One region of the Sporosarcina sp. P20a genome, then DNA from elsewhere that is predicted to be linked to it. Evidence: a T-box and tRNA genes for the amino acid it is inferred to sense, from the RefSeq annotation. Region 1 holds a T-box; the other holds one or more tRNA genes.
What was found. A T-box is a leader RNA that pairs with one kind of tRNA and senses whether it is charged. The one in region 1 lies ahead of CSV72_RS04590 (valine--tRNA ligase), so its partner is inferred to be a tRNA-Val.
Positions count from the first base shown of each region.

Region 1 (3,427 bases):
GGAGCGTATGGCGGTTCACGCAAGATTATGGAGCATGTCGCGCCGGCGGGAACTATTTATCAAGCGGGTACATTGTCTGGTAACCCAATAGCCATGACAGCTGGTATCGAAACGTTGAGAAAGTTGACACCGAAAACATACGAACACTTCATCAAACTTGGCGATCAGTTGGAAGAAGGTTTCCGCGCAGCAGCGAAAGCTAATAATATTCCACATACTGTTAACCGAGCAGGTTCTATGATCGGTTTCTTCTTTACAGACGTACGCGTCAATAACTATGATAAAGCGAAGACATCCGATTTGGAACTATTCGCAGAATATTACCGTCTGATGGCGGAAGAAGGTATTTTCTTACCACCTTCCCAATTCGAAGGAATGTTCTTGTCAGCGGCTCACACAGAAGAGCATATCGCGAAAACTGTGGAAGCATTCCATACGGTATTTGAGAAGTTAAAACGATAATTATGAAGCGCCAGGCAAATTTGTTTGCTTGGCGTTTTTTTATGTTCATTATTTTAGGGAGGATGGCAGGGTTACGATTACTTCCCTTTCAATCTACACTATACTTTACTTCTAAACTCCTCCATTTCTTCATATAGTAGCCTGAGTTAAGAAAAGGAGTGAAGCGAAAATGACGACGCATCAATGGACATTGCAAGAGTCTTTTTATTTCCCTGCTGAGTACGGGGCATTTGCTGAATCGGCTGAGGTAAAGGTGACGCCAGGGTTTACGGAAGAGCGTACGGAGGAAGCGATCCGCTTGCAAGGGATCTATCATATCGCGGCAAACGTTGTATTTGATGCAGACAAGCAAGTGGAATTGGCAACTGAAGATGCATTAGTTATTAATGACGTGGAAGTAGAAAACAATAAAGGGTATTTTGAGTATGCTGTCCCTCTGAATGTTGATCTGCCAGTAGAACTCGATGGAGACTTGCAACTTGAAGTGCAGGATATTAAAACTTCACCACAGGAAGACGGAGGATTGAAGCTCGAGTGGACTGTTCATTTGAAACAGGATAAGCCTGTACAAGAAGCGGTCGTAATCGAAGAAGAGCCCGCTGCGCCAGAGTTCGTAGCTGCATCGACATCTCATATGGAGTTTCTTGCAAATGCGGATCGTGCGATAGAGCAAGTAACTAATGAAATGGAAGACTTTCTCCTATACATCGCCGAGATGGATGACGATGTAACGAGAAAGATCTTCCATTCAAATAATGTTTTTGTAGAAGCAGAAAGACAAAGCAGCGAGTAAGCAAAATACTAAAAAGTCACCAGTCGTCGGGATAATGAGTAATCTAATCAACTGAAAAACGGTTAACGGAATGATACAGCCTTTACAATAAAATCTCGTTTTCCGAAGCCATGGCGGTAACAAGTAGGGATTATATCCTCTTCGCATCGTTCACCATCCTTTCTCTATAGACTACTATTCAGTTGACGGACGCTACATGTTTCGCTTATAATAATGGGTATATGAATATAAATGCGAAGAGTAGGAAAGTACATGTGAACCGTTTTCTTTAGAGAGGGTGCGATTGGTGGAACGTACCTGGAAACAACATATGGAAGTCCCCTATGAGCAGTTTCTGTGAAATTATAGTAGCAGAATCCGGTGAAGACCGTTACCAAATCATGAAGATGTAATGCTATTTAGCGTTCATAAATAAAGGTGGTACCACGAGCTCCTTCGTCCTTTTACCGGGATGAGTGGGGCTTTTTTGTATCCCTTTTTATTTGAAGGAGGAACTGAAATGACTGATGAATTGACGATGCCGACTAAATACGATCCGCAAGCAGTTGAAAAAGGACGTTATGAATGGTGGCTTGAAGGTAAGTATTTTGAATCAGATGTAAAAAGTGAAAAAGAACCGTATACGATTGTGATTCCACCACCGAACGTCACAGGTAAGCTTCACTTAGGGCACGCTTGGGATACAACATTACAAGATATGCTCATCCGCATGAAACGTATGCAAGGGTATGACGCGTTGTGGTTGCCGGGAATGGACCACGCTGGAATTGCGACACAAGCCAGAGTAGAGGAAAAACTTCGCGCTGAAGGCAAAACACGTTATGATCTTGGCCGCGAAAACTTCATACAGGAAACATGGAAATGGAAAGAAGAATACGCGAGCCATATCCGCGCGCAATGGGCGAAACTTGGTTTAGCCCTCGATTACTCACAAGAGCGTTTTACGTTAGATGAAGGATTATCAAAAGCAGTAAATGAAGTATTCGTTAAATTGTATGAGAAGAAGCTCATCTACCGTGGCGAATATATCATCAACTGGGATCCTGCAACGAAGACAGCAATATCTGATATTGAGGTTATCCATAAAGATGTGCAAGGTGCATTCTATCATATGCGTTACCCGTTGGCAGATGGCACAGGTTCGATTGAAATAGCGACAACACGTCCCGAAACGATGCTTGGTGATACAGCTGTTGCAGTTCACCCGGATGACGAGCGCTACCAGCATTTGATCGGCAAGATGGTCAAATTACCGATCGTGGGACGCGAGATTCCAATCGTAGCGGATGACTACGTTGAAATGGATTTCGGAAGCGGTGCAGTGAAAATTACACCAGCGCATGACCCGAATGACTTTGAAATTGGTAACCGTCATAACTTACCACGTGTGTTGGTGATGAATGAAGACGGTACGATGAATAAATTAGCAGGCAAGTATGAAGGCATGGACCGTTTCGAATGCCGTAAACAAATCGTTAAAGATTTGCAAGAGATGAATGTGCTATTTGAAATTGAAGATCATATGCACTCTGTCGGACACTCGGAACGAAGCGGTGCAGTAGTGGAACCTTACCTTTCTACACAATGGTTCGTCAATATGCAGCCACTTGCTGAGCAAGCAATCAATCTTCAGAAAAATGAAGAAGAAAAAGTAACGTTTGTACCTGAACGTTTCGAGAAAACGTACTTGAGCTGGATGGAAAACGTCCACGACTGGTGTATTTCTCGTCAACTATGGTGGGGTCACCGAATTCCGGCTTGGTATCACAACACAACAGGCGAAATCTATGTGGGTCAAGAAGCACCAGCCGATGAAGAAAACTGGACACAAGACAATGACGTATTGGATACTTGGTTCTCATCTGCTCTATGGCCGTTCTCGACTATGGGCTGGCCAGATGTTGACAGTGAAACGTTCAAAAAATATTACCCGACAGATGCCCTTGTTACAGGATATGATATTATCTTCTTTTGGGTGTCCCGCATGATCTTCCAAGCACTTGAATTCACGGAAGAGCGTCCCTTCAAGGATGTCTTGATCCATGGATTAGTACGCGCGGAAGACGGGCGAAAAATGTCTAAATCTCTTGGTAACGGTGTAGATCCAATGGACGTAATCGAGCAATACGGTGCAGACGCATTGCGTTACTTCCTAGCAACCGGTTCTTCACC
Region 1 is NZ_PDYT01000002.1:233,711-237,137, reverse strand. Features, by position in the region: gene hemL (glutamate-1-semialdehyde 2,1-aminomutase) at 1-462, shown strand, start outside; gene CSV72_RS04600 (hypothetical protein) at 632-1,255, shown strand; T-box leader at 1,483-1,701, shown strand; gene CSV72_RS04590 (valine--tRNA ligase) at 1,755-3,427, shown strand, end outside.

Region 2 (3,427 bases), on a different contig from region 1:
TCACAATGTTCGCAGCTATCATTTTGGGCATGGGTTCTCCAACGACGGCAAACTATGTTATTACGTCTACAATTGCAGCGCCTGCCATCATTACATTATTAATGCTGGATGAGCCTACAGGTGCAGCTGTGCCGATTGTAGTGGCAGTATCTGCACACTTATTCGTATTTTACTTTGGCATCATTGCGGATATCACGCCGCCTGTTGCATTGGCTGCCTTTGCTGCTTCAGGTATTTCGGGTGGGGATCCGATCAAGACGGGTATTACTTCTGCCAAACTGGCAATTGCCGCCTTCATTATTCCGTATATGTTCGTCTTTAATCCGGCAATGCTAATGCTCGACTCGAGTGTAACGGAGATTGTATGGGTGACGTTGACTGCCATTGTCGGTATGGTTGCCATCGGGGCAGGCATAATTGGTTACTGGTATAGTAAACTGAACTGGATAATGCGAATTATAACGATAGGTACAGGCATGTTGTTGATCTATCCAGAAACGATGACAGATATCATCGGTTTAGTTTTATTCATCATCTTACTGGCGTTCCAGTGGATGGGGAACAAGAAAAATAATTCACCTAAATTAGCTTCTAATTAAATTACTCTTAAAAGACTTGTCGGCTTGAAATAAAGCTTGCAAGTCTTTTTATTTTATTTAGGATAAAAATTTTCGAAATCAATCTCTGGATTTTTGCGTTTTACTAGTCTGATTGAGTGAAAAGAACTAGATTAGATGGGATTTTCAATAAAGGACGAGACTAGTATAGACAAGGCTTTTACTGGAATGTGATTTGTGAAACACATGATAAAATAAAAGTCAAGAAGCCGAAGGACTAGAAATTCCTCGAACTAATTTGGACTAATTACGCAGTTTTACCATCGCGAGTTATGTATATACTACATGTAAGCGAATCAGTCATAACGAATAAAATATAGAGATCGGTACAGAAACCAATCAAATCGAAAAGGAGAGAAAATACTATGAATACACAAGAAACATGGTGGGAAAACGTGTTTGAAGGGCACTTGGCACATGGCTTTAACAAAGAACGGATGAGTGAGCTGGATCATGAAGAGTTTTTATATTTTGAGAATGAACCAATAGAGGAACAATTAAACCCCATGCAGTAAATGAAAGGAGAAGCGGCCCTGAATAATGTAATGAAATTCCATGAAAATCGGTAGTTTTTCTGATGGTATAGAAAAATTATCGATTTTTAATTTCTTTGTTTACAACCAGGATAGATAATGCTATTATAGTATTTGTGCTTGAGAGCCTAACTGGCTTACTTCAAAATGCACATCCTAGTAAAATCGATTCCGTAGCTCAGCTGGGAGAGCGCCACCTTGACAGGGTGGAGGTCGCTGGTTCGAGCCCAGTCGGAGTCATAGGTGCCAAACCTAAGTTATTTACCGTAGGAACACGGTTTATAACAATAAACAGTCCTATTAGACCGAATGTCTAGGGGCTGTTTTTTTATGTCTATATTTCAAATGAAGTTTTCATTACAATCAAATGATAGTACATACACTCACCAGTCATGCGGTGTATACTTATAGTGCGAATATGTATTTAGATAGGCAGGAGGAGTCATATACAATGAAAAGAAAACAGGTAACATCTAATGTAAAAGAATATACAGTGGAAGAACAGATAGAATTATTGCCGTATTTATTGAAGGTTATGTCAAAAAGCAGTAGAAATTCGGTGAAGTCTATTCTTACACGTGGCCAAGTTATGGTGGATGGTCAGATGACAACAAAACATAATCAGTCGTTAGCGCCTGGACAAAAGGTTGAAATACAAAGCAACAAAGCGGCTATAAACGTCTCGAAGTTAGTGGGTGTATCTATACTACATGAGGATGATGATATCATCGTGATCAATAAAGAGGCAGGCGTTCTTTCTGTAGCTTCAGAAAAAGAAAAAGATCAGACAGCCTATCGAGAAATTACAAAGTATGTCAAGAGAAGTCATCCTGAAAATCGTATTTTTGTCGTGCACCGTCTTGATCGAGATACATCGGGCGTAATGATGTTTGCCAAAAATGAAGAAACGCAGCAAGCATTGCAAAGTACATGGAATGAATCGGTAAAGGAACGTTTGTATACTGCACTTGTCGAAGGAAAAGTACGAACTGAATCAGGAACTATTTCTTCTTGGTTAACGGAAAATAGTGCATTCAGAGTCTATTCAAATCCTACCGACAATGGCGGACAGCATGCGATTACACATTATAGAAGAGTACAAGCAAATAAGGATTGTTCATTGCTAGAGGTTCTTTTGGAAACAGGTCGAAAAAATCAAATCCGTGTACATATGGAAGAATTGGGACACCCAGTTATAGGGGACAAAAAGTATGGTGCTATAGGCAACCCGTTGCGCAGAGTGGGACTTCATGCAACCGCATTGTCTTTTCTACATCCACGTACAGGGGAACTAGTTCGATTTGAAGCAGAAGTACCTCAGATCTTCGTTACGCGTTCAAAATAATACATCATGTATTTTGCAGTTCCTTGGAATCTCTGAGGAACTGCTTTTTCATGCCATTTCATTCAAATGAACGTTTGAATGTTTGAATTGACAAAATATCTGGAATTGCATATACTAAAGCTAATCAATCAAATGAACGATTGAATGATGGAAACGTTAAAATGAACGATTTTTTGAGAGGACTGATCACATGGCTTCTGAGAAAAATGTCTATCGCCTGCAAAATTTGTCGTGCACAAGTTGTGCCGAGAAATTCGAGAAAAATGTTCGGCAGATTGATTCTGTTGAAGATGTACAGCTGAACTTTGGTGCATCCAAGTTAACGGTTGCAGGAGAGGCCTCTATTTTACAATTAGAAGAAGCGGGTGCGTTTGACGGTATAAAGGTATTCCCTGAAAAGCAGCGGATTATTAAACAGCATACCCCTTTTTGGAAAAAACATGAAAATCAAACGACTATTGCTTCGTTAGTTTTACTATTAGCAGGGTATGCAGTATCTACCGCGAATGGTGCTAATAACTGGCTGTCGATTGCTTTGTTTCTTTCTGCCATATTAATCGGCGGATTCAGTTTAATGAAGGAAGGATTAACGAATCTATTCAAACTTGAATTTGATATGTCTACATTGATGACAATCGCAGTGATCGGAGCTGCACTAATTGGTGATTGGGCAGAAGGCGCGGTTGTGGTCTTCCTGTTCTCCGTCAGTGAAGCATTAGAAAGTTACTCAATCGATAAAGCGAGAAATTCCATTACGTCTCTAATTGAAATCGCTCCCACTACAGCGATTGTACTTCGTGGTACGAAAGAATTTGAAGTAGATGTGGAAGATTTACGAATTAATGATGTGATTTTGATTAAACCGGGACAAAAGATTGCGATGGACGGTGAAGTCATTCAAGGGGACTCATCCGTTAATCAGGCAGCAATCA
Region 2 is NZ_PDYT01000006.1:117,501-120,927, reverse strand. Features, by position in the region: gene CSV72_RS08355 (TRAP transporter permease) at 1-599, shown strand, start outside; gene CSV72_RS16885 (hypothetical protein) at 983-1,132, shown strand; tRNA gene CSV72_RS08350 (tRNA-Val) at 1,318-1,390, shown strand; gene CSV72_RS08345 (RluA family pseudouridine synthase) at 1,602-2,495, shown strand; gene CSV72_RS08340 (heavy metal translocating P-type ATPase) at 2,686-3,427, shown strand, end outside.
Region 2: it encodes a tRNA-Val, which carries the amino acid that the T-box ahead of CSV72_RS04590 (valine--tRNA ligase) is inferred to sense. The anticodon was not compared.